3 regions of the Kocuria sp. CPCC 205261 genome follow, and region 2 is predicted to be linked to each of the others. Evidence: riboswitches for the same ligand, from Rfam matches in the RefSeq annotation. Region 2 holds a riboswitch; each other region holds the start of a gene.

Region 1 (4,683 bases), on a different contig from region 2:
GCGCGCAGACTCTCGACGGCGCGGTCCACGGACTCGTCCGAACCGGTCAGGGACAGCGTGAGCGTTCCGAAGGACTGTGACTGCAGGATGGAGATCCCCCCGAAGGCGATGTTAAAGCTGACACCGTCACGGGCGGCGTCCGAGAGCACGTCCCCGATCCGGTTCTGGTCGGTGACGTCCACCAGCACGAGCCGCCCGGGGTGTTCCCGGCGCAGCTTCTCGATCTCGTCCGCGCGCGGCACGGTGCGCATGACCGAGGAGACGAACTTGCGCGTGGTCTGCGCCCGCGGGTGGGCGAAGACCTCCGCGGTGGTCCCGGTCTCCACCACACGACCGCTGTCCATCACGGCCACGCGGTCCGCGGTGGCCCGCACCACGTCCATCTCGTGGGTGATCAACACGATGGTGATCCCCAGCTCACGGTTGACGCGCTTGAGCAGACCCAGGACCTCCTGGGTGGTCTCCGGGTCCAACGCCGAGGTGGACTCGTCCGCGAGCAGCAGTTCGGGATTGCTCGCGAGCGCGCGGGCGATCCCCACGCGCTGCTTCTGACCACCCGAGAGCTGCTCGGGGTAGTTCCCGGCGCGCTCGGTCAAGCCCACGAACTCCAACAGTTCCGCGACCCGCGCCTTGCGTTCCTCGGGCTTCCACCCGGCACGCTTGAGCGGGTAATCGATGTTGCCCGCCACTGTGCGTGACGTGAACAGGTTGAACTGCTGGAAGATCATCCCGATCTTGCGGCGGATGGGCGCCAGCTGGGATTCGCTGCGCCCGTCCACACGGTTACCGGCGACCTCGAGCGTCCCGGACGAGATGGGTTCCAGGCCGTTGATCAGCCGCACGAGGGTGGATTTGCCCGCCCCCGAGTAGCCGATCACCGCGAAGATCTCACCGCGGCGGATGTCCAGGTCCACGGAGTCCACCGCGGTCACGGTGCGCGGGCGGCGTTTGGACCCCGTGACGAAGACCTTGCTCACGTCCCGGAAACTGACCAGGGTGTCCGCCGTGGCGGACGGGCTCACTTGGTCTGCTCCTTGAGGTCCTGCGAGTAGCGGGCCAGCAAGTCCTTGAGCTCCTGCTGATCCACCTTGGTGGGCACCGCGGTGCCCTTGGTCTCGGTCTTCTCCGCGTCCTGGACCTTGTCGTCGTAGTAGAAGCTCGCGACCTTCTTCAGGGTCTCGTTGTCCGCGTTCGCCTCGGTCGCGGCGAAGAGGTTGTCGTACACCTTGGCGCTGTCCGCGGTGGGATCGTCCTGAGCCAGCGCGGACTTGGGATCGATGTTCGCGCGGTCCAGGAAGTCGTTGTTGACCACGGAGGCGGCCACGGAGTCCATGGACAGCACGGTCTGCTCGGCGGAGACCGGGCGGACCGTGACCTTGGACTTGGCGGTGTCGATGTCCTGCTCGGTGGGGGCGATCGTGTCCTTGGTGAACTCCACGAGACCCTGCTGGTGCAAGAGGTTCAGGGCGCGGGACAGGTTGATCGAGTCGTTCGGCACGGCGATCTCGTCACCCTGCTTGAAGTCACCCACGGATTTCACGCTCTTGGAGTACAGCCCCAGCGGGAAGATGGACGTGGAGCCCACGGGAGTGATGGTGTCCCCGGCGTTGTTGTTGTAATCGGCGAGGTACGCGATGTGCTGGAACCAGTTCATGTCGATGTCACCGCTCTTCAGAGCGGGGTTCGGCTGGCTGTAGTCACTGAAGTCCACGTACTCGACCGTGATGTCGTTGTCCGCGGCGACCTGCTTCAACGCTTCCTGCACAGGGGTCGAGCCCACGATCCCGACGGTGATCTTGCCGTCCGCGGCCGGGTCCGAGTTTTCGGAGCCGCCGCCGCACGCGGTGAGGGTGAGGCCCAGGGTGGTGGCCAACACGACGGGAATCAAACGCTTGGTTCGCATGATCATGCCTTTCCAGGGGTCTGTGACGGGGACTCGCGGGGCGAACAGTCCCCCCTGGATGAGGGCACAGGGACGGGTACGTGCTGATTTCCGGGGAACCGCACTTGCCGTGATCTGTTGCAACCGCGACCGGATGGTCATCTGGGGCACCCCGCTACGGGAGAGGGTTGCCGTCCGGCCAGCCAGAGCTACGCGCCGGATCTCGTCATCCACCCGGAATTCTAGCATGGCCCTGCCATGGGCCGACGACCGCCGGAAGGGCCCTATGCCATCCCGGCGATACGTTCGTCCGCGCGGGCCCGGGCCCACTCCTCCGCCCCCAGGACGTCCTCAAGGGTGGGCCGCGTGACGCCGTCGTGATCCTCCAGCACACGCTCGACCATGTCCACGATCTGCGTGAAGCCGAGCGCCCCGCGGTGGAACGCGTGCACGGCCTGCTCGTTGGCGGCGTTGAACACCGCGGGCCACGTCCCGCCGCGCGAACCCGCGTGCTTCATGAGCTCCACGGCGGGGAACACCTGCGAATCGAGCGGTTCGAACGTCCACTGTGCGGCCCGGGTCCAGTCGCACCCCGCGGCGGCACCGGTCACGCGGTGGGGCCAGCCGATTCCGAGCGCGATGGGCAGGCGCATGTCCGGCGGGGACGCCTGCGCCAGGGTGGATCCGTCCACGAACTCCACCATGGAGTGCACGACCGATTGCGGATGCACCGTGACGTCGATCCGGTCCAGGGGGACGTCGAACAGTAGGCTCGCCTCGAGCACCTCCAGTGCCTTGTTGACCATGGTCGCGGAGTTCGTGGTGACCATGACCCCCATGTCCCACGTGGGGTGCTGCAGGGCCTGTTCGGGTGTCACGCGCGTGAGCTGCTCGCGCGTCATGCCGCGGAACGGTCCGCCGGACGCCGTGAGCACGAGCCGGCGCACCTCGGAGGCCGTCCCGGAGCGCAGGGCCTGGGCGATCGCCGAGTGTTCGGAGTCCACGGGGATCAGCGCGTCCTCGAGGCCCGTGTCCGCCGCGGCGCGCAACACGAGCGGACCGCCCGCGATCAGGGACTCCTTGTTCGCGAGCGCCACCCGCCGACCCGCTCCCAGCGCCGCCAGGGTGGGTGCGAGCCCGATGCTCCCGGTGATCCCGTTCAGCACGAGGTCCGAACCCTCCCACTGCGCGATCCGGGTTGCAGCGTCCGGCCCGTACAGGACCTCGGGCGCCGCCGACGACGCCGCGCGTGACCGGTCCGCGATCAGCTCACGCAACCGGGCGGCGTCGTCCGCCGTACCGCTCGTGCCCACCGCACGGACACCGAACGTCACGGCCTGCTGAGCGAGCAGCTCGAGGTGACCCGCGCCCGCGGCGAGCGCCACGACCTCGAAGGGCTCGTGGGTGGCATCCGAGACGGGCCGGCGCAGCCCCGCGGCCTCGGACACGACGTCGAGCGCCTGCGTCCCGATGGATCCCGTGGACCCCAGGATCACGAGGCGCCGGGGGGCCTGCCGGGTGGCGGAGTCGAGATCGGGGGTCATGCCGGTGGAGGAAGTCATGACCCCAGTATCGCGTGAGCGCCGGACCCCGCACGCACGACACCGAGCACACGACTCCGGACGCACGACACGGGAGATACGACAAGGGCGCCACCCGGAGGTGACGCCCTTGTGTGGAAGTCCCGTTCAGGACCCACGGGTGATTCAGCGACGGCGGCCGACGACGGCGCCGTAGATGAGCAGCACGATGATCGCGCCGATCACGGACGTGATGATCGTGCCGATGCTGAAGCTGTTGATCCCGTCGCTCAGGCCGGGGATGAAGCTACCCAGCCAGCCGCCCAGGAAGGCCCCCACGATGCCGAGGATGATGGTGACGATGATCCCGCCACCCTGCTTGCCCGGAAGGATCAGCTTGGCGAGCGCGCCGGCGATCAGACCGAGGATGATCCAGCTAATGATGCCCATTTCTCCACCTCTGGTTCTCGTTGTGCGCGTTTGCGGTGTTCCGCAACCGCACGTGGTCAGCGAACTGGTTCACAGTGTAGTACCAGACACCAACGCTACACGGGCCGCCGCGTCCGAATGAAACCGGACACGGCGGCCCGTGTCAAGGGGCGGTGAACCAGGTCAGTGCGAGACTGCCCTCTCCGCTCCCACTCCCGTGAGGGAACGCACTTCCATCTCGGACTGCTTGCGCGGGTCCTCCGGCCGGCGCTCGCTGAGCGAGCCCAGGAAACCGAGCAGGAAGGACGCCGGGATCGAGATGATGCCGGGGTTGGACAGCGGGTAGAACGCGAAGTCCGCGCCGGGGATCATGGAGGTCTCCGATCCGGACATCACCGGGGAGAAGATAATGAGCACCACGGAGATGATCAGCCCGCCGTACATGGACAATACCGCGCCGCGCGTGGTGAAGCGCTTCCAGTAGAGCGAGTAGAGGATGGTGGGCAGATTGGCGGAGGCCGCCACCGCGAAGGCGAGGGCCACGAGGAACGCCACGTTTTGACCCTGCGCGCCAATGCCGCCGGCGACCGAGATCAGGCCGATGACCACCACGGTGGTCTTGGCCACCCGCAGTTCCTGACGCGGGTCCGAGGTGCCCTTCTTGATCACGGACGTGTAGATGTCGTGTGCGAAGGACGCGGAGGCCGTGATGGCCAGACCGGCGACCACGGCGAGGATCGTGGCGAACGCGACCGCCGCAATCAGACCCATGAGGATGGACCCGCCGAGTTCGTACGCGAGCAACGGAGCCGCCGAGTTCACACCACCAGGCGCGCCCTTGATCCGGTCCGC
Region 2 (4,683 bases):
CATGAGTTGGGTGGGTGCCGTGGTCCTGGTGGTCTACGGCGGGACCAACACGGTGATCAGCAATGCCGTGCTCATCGGGCTCATCCGCCCGGCCACCGGATACGAGCGACTAGCCATGATCGGTCACGCATGGTTGTGGGATCCACTGTTCCTGGTCTGGGGTGCCGCGCTGCTGATCCATCTGTGGCGGTCCCGTTCGGCGCGGACGCGCCCGCACGGCACACGTGGGTCACTTATCGGGAGGTGAACATCCGCACGAAGGAGACGACCGGGGAACCCACGCCACCAACTGCGGATGACCACCACCCAGGCTTCTTCCTGATCTGCGGGCATGACCGCGTGTGACCCCGCGAACTGTTATGCCCCGAAGGAACTTCTAAGATGGCTCAGTGATGAATTCCGCCGCGCAGCCCTCGACCGAGCGACCCGTCACCGGGACTACCCGCACGGCCACCGCCCCCGCGGACGCGTCCGTCACTGCCGGGATTGCTGCCGTGGCCGGCGATGCCTGGCAGCGCATGTTCGGGGACACCCACAGCTCCGACCTCAAGCTCGCCATGGCCGCCTCGGGCACCGTGTTGAGCGTGTTCACTGTGGGGCACATGGCCGGGAACATGCAGGTCTACCTAGGCCGGGACCACTACAACGAGTACGCCGAGTTCATTCGCACGGTGGGCGCGCCGGTGCTGCCCCGCAACTCCGTGCTGTGGGTCGTGCGTATCGGGTTGACCGGAAGTGCTGCGACCCATGTGTTGGCCGGAACCGAGCTCACGCTGCGGGCCATGAGCGCCGAGGGCCGCACGGTGGCGGATGCGCTCCGGCCGATCACGTGGCGGGTGGGCGCCGCCGCTCAGAAGATACGGAACGGTTTCCCCACCGCGCCTGCCCCGAGCGGGACGCAACGGTACCGGAAAGCGGCGTTCGACGGAGCCTTCCTGGCCAGCCACTTCGACCGCCACGTGCCACGTCAGCGTCCCCGAGGCCGACGCCGCTCCGTCCCCCGAATCATCGCCCGCTCGATGCGCTCCACGGGCGCGGTGCTCGGACTGTTCACGGTGTACCACGTGCTGGACCTGACGGCGGGCGCCCGGCCTGCTGCTTCCGTAAGCCACACCCACGGTGACGCGTACGGCAACCTGGTGGCGAGCCTGTCCCGGCCGTCCGTGGCGGTGTTCTACACGGCCTCGATGGCCGCGCTCGCCGGACACATGATCCACGGCTTGCGGACCGCCGCGATGGACACCGGGGTGACCGGAACCGCGCGACGGGTACGACAGGTGGACACGATCGCTAAGGCCGTGGGCGGCGTCGTCGCCCTGGGGAACGTGAGCATTCCCGTGGCCGTACTGACCAAGGTGGTGCGCTGATGCTGTTGACCGTTCACGTGTGGCGCCAGGCGGGCGAGCACGAGCCCGGTGGCTTCGAGACCGTCCACCCCGTGCAGGCCCGCGAGGAGATGAGCGTGCTCGAATTGCTCGATGCCGTCAACGAGACGCTCGAGCGCCAGGGTGCAGAGCCGGTGAGCTTCGACGACGGCTGTCGCGAGGGCATCTGCGGCAAGTGCGGCGTGACCGTGGACGGCGTGGCCCACGGGCCGGATAAGAACCGGGCCTCGTGCACGCAGTCGCTCAGGGCCTACCGGGACGGGGACGAGATCTTCATCGAGCCCCTGCGCGCGGGAGCATTCCCGGTCAAGAAGGACCTGTCCGTGGACAAGAAGGCCCTGCGGCGCGTGGCCAAGGAGGCCAAGTTCCCGGTCGCGATGAAGGCATTGAACACCGCTGGGTGCATCAGCTGCGGCGCGTGCGTGGCCGCGTGCCCCAACGGCTCGGGCCAGCTCTACGTGGGCACGCTGCTCAAGGAACTGCCGCCGCTCGCCAAGACGCCCGAGGAACGCGACGAGCGCTCGAGCAAGGTGCTCGACGCCGCCGAGCACGAGTTCGGCCCGTGCTCCCTTCTGGGCGATTGCACGGAGGTCTGCCCGGCGGGGCTGCCACTCGAGAACCTCACCGCGGTGGCGCGGGAGAACCTGCGCCGGAAGGACCCCGAGAAGTACGGCTGAGTTCCGCCCCGAAGTCAGCGAGCTCACCAGCAGTCGGCGACCCCGCAGGCGGGAAGTTCACCGCTTTCACCGCGGGCCCCACCGACCGGGGGCCTAACCGCGGACGGGCGGGTCAGCCCTTGCGCCACCGGGGAAAGGGCAGCCGCAACGGCCCGGCGGGACGCGCGGTGGTGCGGGCCGCCGAGCGTGAGTCCTCGACCACCGTGGCATCCGGGATCCTGCGGGCCAGAGAACGCTGGAACCTGTTCTGTAGCGTGACCTTCGCGGCGGGGCACCCGTGGCGCGCGCCCTCTGAATCAATCGCACCCGCTTTCGGGCGGCTGCGATCCGCACGGTTTGGTCCGTCACCCACGCACGCGACACAATAGACGCACCATCCCGAGCGGCCGAGAGACCTGGATCCATGACGCCGCAGCAACCCGCAGTGCTCGGCCAACTGCACGGTGCTACCGCCAGGACCGATGGAGTGCTGCGCGGCCCCGGGCAGCTGTCGGACGGGAGCCGTACCCGGCCGACGAGGAGGACATCCATGGCCGAGCACCAGTTCGGTTTCCGCACCCGCGCCCTGCACGCCGGCGGCACCCCGGACGCCGAGCACGGCGCCCGCTCCGTGCCCATCTACCAGACCAGCTCGTTCGTCTTCAAGGACGCCGACGACGCCGCCAACCTGTTCGCGCTGCAGAAGTACGGCAACATCTACTCGCGCATCGGCAACCCCACCGTGGCGGCCCTCGAAGAGCGCATCGCCTCCCTCGAGGGCGGGATCGGGGCGGTCGCCACGTCCTCCGGGATGGCCGCCGAGTTCATCACGTTCGCCGCGCTGTGCGGCCAGGGTGACCAGGTGGTGGCCTCGTCCCAGCTCTACGGCGGAACGGTCACCCAGCTGGACGTGACCCTGCGTCGCTTCGGTGTGGAGACCACCTTCGTCCCCGGGACCGACCCGGCGGACTACAAGGCTGCGATCACCGAGCACACCAAGGCCGTGTACACAGAGCTCGTGGCCAATCCCTCCGGTGAGATCGCCGATCTGGAGGGGCTCGCCGCGGTGGCCCACGAGGCGGGTGTCCCGCTGATCGTGGACGCGACGCTCAACACCCCGTACCTGTGCCGCCCGTTCGAGCACGGAGCGGACATCGTGATCCACTCGATCACCAAGTTCCTGGGCGGGCACGGCAACACCCTGGGTGGCGTGGTGGTCGAATCCGGCCGCTTCGACTGGGGCAACGGGAAGTTCCCGGCCATGACCGAACCGGTTCCCTCCTACAACAACGTGACGTGGTGGGGGAACTTCGGTGAGTACGGGTTCCTGACCAAGCTCCGTTCCGAGCAGCTGCGGGACATCGGGGCGTCCCTGACCCCGCAGGCCGCGTGGAACCTGCTGCAGGGTGTGGAGACCCTGCCCCAGCGCATGGACGCCCACGTGGCCAACGCGCAGGAGGTCGTGCAGTGGCTCGCCACGGATCCACGCATCTCCTACGTCAATTACGCGGGACTCGAGGACCACCCCCACCACGAACGCGCGCAGAAGTACCTGCCCCACGGCATCGGATCCGTCTTCGCCTTCGGTATGGCCGGCACGGACGAGTTGAGCGGCCGTGAGGTGGGCGCCCGATTCATCGGGAGCCTGCAACTGGCCTCACACCTGGCCAACATCGGGGACGCCCGCACCCTCGTGCTGCACCCCGCGTCCACGACCCACCAGCAGTTGAGCTCCGAACAGCTCGCCGCGGGCGGGGTCAAGGAGGACCTGATCCGGATCTCCGTGGGTCTCGAGGACACCGCGGACATCCTGTGGGACCTGGACCAGGCACTGAGCGCAGCCAGCGGCAGGGACCGGGAGGGCGGCGTCGTCGCCCCCTCCGCCGCGCTCACGGGCGCGGCGCGCACCACCCTGGACCAGGACAACAGTGCGGCGGCCTGCGCGCTGCCCGGAGACGAAGGAGAACAGGCATGAGCACGCAACGCACCTGGGTGGGCCCCAGCGCCCCCGAACGGCTCGGCATCCTCCGAGGCACGCGCTCGATCGCGATCGTGGGGATGTCCAACAAGCCGTCCCGTGCGAGCTACTTCGTGGCCACGTACCTGCAGTCGTCGAGCCCGTACCGCGTGTACTTCGTGAACCCCGTGCTGGACGAGGTGCTGGGCCAGAAGGCCTACCCGTCGCTCGCGGAGCTGCCCGAGGTCCCGGACCTCGTGGACGTGTTCCGCAAGGACGCGGACCTGCCCGACGTGGCACGGGAGGCCGTAGCCGTGGGCGCCAAGACCCTGTGGCTGCAGCTGGGCTCGTGGAACGAGGAAGCGGCGGCCATCGCGGAGGACGCCGGGCTGGACGTGGTGATGGACCAGTGCGTGAAGATCGAGCACGCGCGCTTCCACGGCGGTCTCCACCTGGCCGGGTTCAACACCGGAGTGATCTCCTCGAAGCGCCAGGTCCTGCCCTGAGACCGGGGCGCGACGGCGCCGGCGCGCCGCTGCCGACGCCGCTGACCGGCCACCCCCGCTGACGCCCGCACCGGAAATCGAATTTCTAGTGGAGTAAAAGCAGATTTGGGCGCGAACCCTGCTTTTACTCAGTTAAATCGCGAGGGCTATCGGCCCTGCGAGTGCGGGTCGCTCAGGGT
Region 3 (4,683 bases), on a different contig from region 2:
CAAGCTCACCGCACCCCGGGTGCCACCGTTCCAGGTGAGCCTGGGCGGGACCGATCTGGCCCGCGAGGACGGCCACCTCAAGCCCAACGACTACACGTTAGTGCTGCGTTCCGGGCGCACCGTGAAGCAGCGCCTCGAGTTCCGCGTGCGGGACAGTTCCTACTACATCACTCAACGCTCCCTGGGCTACGACGGTGAGATGGTCCACGTCGCGGAGGAACCGTTGTGGCCCGTCACCGCGGTGACGCGGGACGAGATCCCGGACGAGTACGTCCAGGGGTCGTTCGACAACATGGACCCCCACGAGGCCACCGTGGACGAGGTCCCCGTGCCCGAGGTCGCCGGGTGGGAGTCCGCCGAGGGGCAGATGTTCCCCGAGCGCAGCAACGAGCTGCCCGAGGCCCCGGACGTGTCCTGCATGGTCACGGGCAAGCACAAAGTGATCCTGCCCCCCATGGATCCCAAGGCCAAGGCGCCGTGGGTGTTCGGGCGCTGCAAGTTCTGCGGGCTTACCAAGCGCTACCCCGGCCGGCTCACCAAGCTTTCGGCGGTGGGCCAGACGGGTTCGGTCGAGGCACTGCAGTTCATCGGCCCGGACGAGGGCGAGTACCCGGGGTCCTGGGCGCCGTTCAAGGACATCCTCACGTTCTTGGGTGGCGGCAAGCGGTCGAGCCTGTCCATCGTGGCGCGCCAGCTCGAGGACTCCGAGCGCTTCGAGGAATGGTTCGTGGGTCACCTGCAGGCCCTCGGTTTCCTGGAGGTGATCCGGGACGAGAACTGGACGGTGCGCCGCTGGCAGGTGTGCTCCCCGGCTTTGACCCAGCTCGTGGACGGCTCCATCCTGCTCACGGGCGGGTGGAAGACCGACCAAGAGGACGCCGTGACGCAGGCGGTCGGGGCCCAGGGTGGTGAGGTCGTGGTGCTGTCCCCGGAGGACCATGCGACCACCATGCTCCAGGATGTGGACCTCGACGCGCTGAGCAAGCTGCTGCCCGAGGGGCTGTGCGACGTGGTCTACGACGCCGGGCCCGTCATGCTCGACACCCTGCCCCCGTTGTCCTCGGTCGTCGCCGGGCTGCCCCTGAAGGAGATGCAGTACAACGGGGTCGCGGAACGCTTCGTGCCCGCGGACGCCACGTGGGAGGCCACGGACGACCGCAACCAGGCGGGGCTGTACCGGATCAACCACCACCACAAGACGCGCTACGCCTACCGCACCGCGGAGGACGTGGTCTCGGGTCACGCCCGTCCCGTGTCCTCGGGGCTCGGCAAGCACCTCGCGGCGCGGGACACCGGCACGGCGTTGGTCAGCTACGATCCCGAGCTGCGGTTGCTCTCCGTGCCCATCGGTGCCGCCCTGCCGGGGCTGTACGCGCGCGCCACGGTGCTGTGCTCGGGGCTGCTGCCCACGCTCGTGGACGAGGACTTCTCCCTGAACTACGGGGACGTCTCCGAGGAGTTCGCGAGCGCCCTCGTGGCCAAGCTGCTGGGCTGACAGTGCCGCCCCGGGCGAACGGGGGGTGTGCTCGTGGGGCCGCGCGGCTGCATTCGGCTGCTGCGCGGCCCTCCCCTACAGTGAGGTGGCGTGCCATGACTAACGGCTGGTAGTAAGGCGCCTCAACCCCGGGTCGTCCGACGTCCGACCCGCATCCCCGACGTGACCACACACGATTCCTCGTCCATCCGTCACCCACGCCCGGGCTCGTCGCCCGTCGCGGATCCGCCCGCCCCGTCCGGGCCCCTCGCTCTGCGCCACCCCGGTTGCCCGTCTACTGGCGGGTCTTCGTGGCCGCGGCAACCCTGCTTGTCTCGCTGTCCGCCTGGGCCACGGAGGCACCCGAGCACGCCGACGCCGTGATCGGCGGCGTGGTCGCGTGGGTCGCCTCCCGGCTGGGGTGGTTCTACATCCTCCCGGCCGCTCTCGTGATCCTGGTCGCGGACAGCAGGCACGGCACGATCAAGATGGGCCCGGACCACGCGAAACCCCAGTTCAACCTGTTCACGGGGTGGGCCATGTACGCCCTGATGGGCATGGCCTTCGGCTACTTCGCCTACGGCTTCGGCATGCCGCTGAGCATCCGCTCCGCTCTCTACCCCTGATCGGGTGCCGGATCCACGGTGCCGCCGGCGACGCCGTGGACACCGCGGCGCTGCTGGGGACCATCCTTGGGGTGGCCGCGTCCCTGGGGATCGGGGTGGTCCAGTTGAACTTCGGACTGCGCTACCTGTTCGGCGTCCCCGAAAACCTGGCGGTGCCGTCGGCACTGACCGCCCTGGGGGTCTTCATGGCGGTGGCTTCGTGCGTCTTGGGCGTGGACAAGGGCATCCGGCGGCTTTCCGAGCAGAGCATCATCCTGGCGATCGGGCTCATGCTGTACGTGCTCATCACCGGGCGCACGGCGTTCCTGCTGGATGCGATCGTCAAGGGCGTGAGCGGATTGCGCGTGGCAGACGCCTCGGTGATGTCCGAGCTCGTGACGGTGAACCCGAAGATCACGGTCTTCATGATCGGTGAACGCGCCGCCGAGCTGATCGCCCAGGACCGGGACGCGACCGCCCGGTGAGCACGGCCGCCAAGAACCGAGCAGGCTGAGAACATGGGTGTGGCCCGGGTCCGTCCAGACCCGGGCCACACCCGATCGTGGAGTTCGCGGTCGCGGGGACCGTGCTCGTGAGGACTACGCGGGCAAGGGCTCCAGCTTGTAGAAGGACACCCCGCCGGTCACCCGGGACGCTCCGGGGACCAGGAGTCTGCTGTACTTGGCGCACCACTGGCCGCGCCCCCGTGTGTGCTGTGCGGCGAGTGCGACCTCACGGGCGTCGTCCGCGAAGTACTCGTGCTCGTGACCGTCCGATCCCGTGATGGACACCACGTGCCGGGCGGGGTCCGCCTGAACGGTGACGTCCACCCACTGTTCGCGGGTGTCGGGGTGGGATTTCTGGGTTGTCGTGTTCATGATGTCGGGCCTCTGATTTTTCCGGTCGCTTGCCGGAACCACACGTGTGGCCCCGGCCGCTTCGTCATCCAATCCACCCCTGAACCGAGGGTTGGCGTACGCCGAGTTGGAGCTCTGGGCGCGCGGTGACGTCCTTGTCGTTGCGCGGGCGCATCTCGTGAAGCTGCTTCGAGCCTATCCGTGGATTCGGGGGACCAGCCAGGCGCGGACCGAGAATGTCATCAAAACTTAATCAAGCTTCTGTTGAGTAACATCTGGCACCCGGCGGCGTTTCTCACGGGGTGCGCAGGCCGGCCCCGCGCGTACCGCGCATCCGGGAGGTGACCGTGCGAGCGCGCTCGTAGTGGCCCAGCAACTGCTCGCACACGGCACCCCACGTGCGCTCCTGCACGCACTGGTGGGCGGTGCGCGCGAAGGCGAGGCGTTTGGCGTCGTCGCCCGCGAGGTCTCGGACGCGCTCGCGCAACCCGGCCAGGTCACCCGGGGCGTAGAGCCACCCGTTACGCGAGGAGTCCACGAGGTCCAGGGGGCCGCCGCGGCCCACGGCCACCACTGGGACCCCGGAGGCCATGGCTTCCTGGATGGTCTGGCAGAACGTCTCGTGCTCACCGGGGTGCACGAACACGTCCAGCGACGCCATGGCCGTGGCGAGTTCGGTGCCCGTGAGGAAGCCCTCGAAGTGCGCGTTGGGCAATACCGAGCGCAGCGACTCCTTCCCGGGGCCGGAACCGATGATCACGAGCCGGGTGTCCGGCAGGGCGTCGATCGCGGCGAGGTCCGCGACCTGCTTCTCGGGGGCCAACCGCCCCACGTATCCCACGAGTCGCTTGCCGCCGCCCACGCGCTCGCGCCACGCGTGATCGCGCAGTGCGGGACGGAACCGGCTCGTGTCCACGCCGCGGCGCCACATGTGCACCCGCTGGACGCCGTGCTCGTGGAGTTGGCTGATCGACGCCGTGGAGGGAGCGAGCGTGAGGGTCGCACTGTTGTGCATCGCACGCACGTGGGACCACATGGCGGTCTCCAGCACGGATGCACCGTAGCGTGCGGCGTAACCGGGCACGTCCGTCTGGTACACGGCCACGCACGGCAGACCCAAACCCTTGGCGGCCTGGATGGCCTGCCACCCGAGCACGAACGGGGACGCCACGTGCACCACGTCCGGCGCGAAGCGGGCCAGGATGCGCTGCATGCGACTCACGGTGCAGCTCGCCACGCGGACCTCGGGATAGCCCGCGAGCGGCAGAGACGGGATGCGCTCGATCCGTACGCCGTCCACGTGGTCCACCGAGCCCAGGAACAGGGTCTTCTCGTAGGAGGGGGCGATCACCATGGCCTCGTGTCCGTGATCCCGCAGGTGTTCCAGGACGCGGATCACCGAATGAGTGACACCGTTGACGTGGGGGAGGAACTGTTCGGCCACCAATGCAATTCTCACGGTTCCCACTGTGGGCCCGGCGCCTCACGGGGGAGTCACCCGGGGGTGGCCCGCAGGTGAAGTCCGGGCTAACTTCGCTGCCCGTGGTGCGCGGGTGAACGTGAAAAGATGTTCGGTGATGAAACTTCCCTCACTGCCCGGCGTGGTCTCGGGCGTACGCGACCGCTTCACGTCGCACGGTTCGTCCCCCGTGCGCGCCGCCGACGTGCCCCGCCCCGAACCGGACGACTCCCCGGGACTGCCCATGCCGCTCGCGCTGCAGGGCGTGATCGAGCTGCTCGCGGTGGC

What was found. Region 2 has a riboswitch for S-adenosylmethionine ahead of RF646_RS10595 (O-acetylhomoserine aminocarboxypropyltransferase/cysteine synthase family protein). Riboswitches for the same ligand answer to the same signal wherever they lie in the genome.
Region 1: it holds a riboswitch for S-adenosylmethionine, as region 2 does, so the genes downstream of both, RF646_RS10000 (MetQ/NlpA family ABC transporter substrate-binding protein) here and RF646_RS10595 (O-acetylhomoserine aminocarboxypropyltransferase/cysteine synthase family protein) in region 2, are expected to answer to the same signal.
Region 3: it holds a riboswitch for S-adenosylmethionine, as region 2 does, so the genes downstream of both, RF646_RS08395 (hypothetical protein) here and RF646_RS10595 (O-acetylhomoserine aminocarboxypropyltransferase/cysteine synthase family protein) in region 2, are expected to answer to the same signal.

The regions. Positions count from the first base shown of each region.
Region 1 covers NZ_JAVKPU010000009.1:75,423-80,105, reverse strand. Annotated here, with positions in the region: gene RF646_RS10005 (methionine ABC transporter ATP-binding protein) at 1-1,022, opposite strand, end outside; gene RF646_RS10000 (MetQ/NlpA family ABC transporter substrate-binding protein) at 1,019-1,903, opposite strand; SAM riboswitch class IV at 1,999-2,113, opposite strand; gene dxr (1-deoxy-D-xylulose-5-phosphate reductoisomerase) at 2,167-3,426, opposite strand; gene RF646_RS09990 (GlsB/YeaQ/YmgE family stress response membrane protein) at 3,589-3,852, opposite strand; gene RF646_RS09985 (cation acetate symporter) at 4,015-4,683, opposite strand, start outside.
Region 2 covers NZ_JAVKPU010000010.1:49,184-53,866, reverse strand. Annotated here, with positions in the region: gene RF646_RS10610 (DUF3995 domain-containing protein) at 1-247, shown strand, start outside; gene RF646_RS10605 (succinate dehydrogenase cytochrome b subunit) at 393-1,367, shown strand; gene RF646_RS10600 (succinate dehydrogenase/fumarate reductase iron-sulfur subunit) at 1,367-2,062, shown strand; SAM riboswitch class I at 2,433-2,530, shown strand; gene RF646_RS10595 (O-acetylhomoserine aminocarboxypropyltransferase/cysteine synthase family protein) at 2,592-4,016, shown strand; gene RF646_RS10590 (CoA-binding protein) at 4,013-4,504, shown strand; gene RF646_RS10585 (hypothetical protein) at 4,677-4,683, opposite strand, start outside.
Region 3 covers NZ_JAVKPU010000007.1:67,436-72,118, forward strand. Annotated here, with positions in the region: gene RF646_RS08380 (hypothetical protein) at 1-1,495, shown strand, start outside; gene RF646_RS08385 (BCCT family transporter) at 1,786-2,100, shown strand; gene RF646_RS08390 (BCCT family transporter) at 2,136-2,564, shown strand; gene RF646_RS08395 (hypothetical protein) at 2,679-2,957, opposite strand; SAM riboswitch class IV at 2,978-3,120, opposite strand; gene RF646_RS08400 (glycosyltransferase family 4 protein) at 3,232-4,395, opposite strand; gene RF646_RS08405 (DUF6350 family protein) at 4,514-4,683, shown strand, end outside.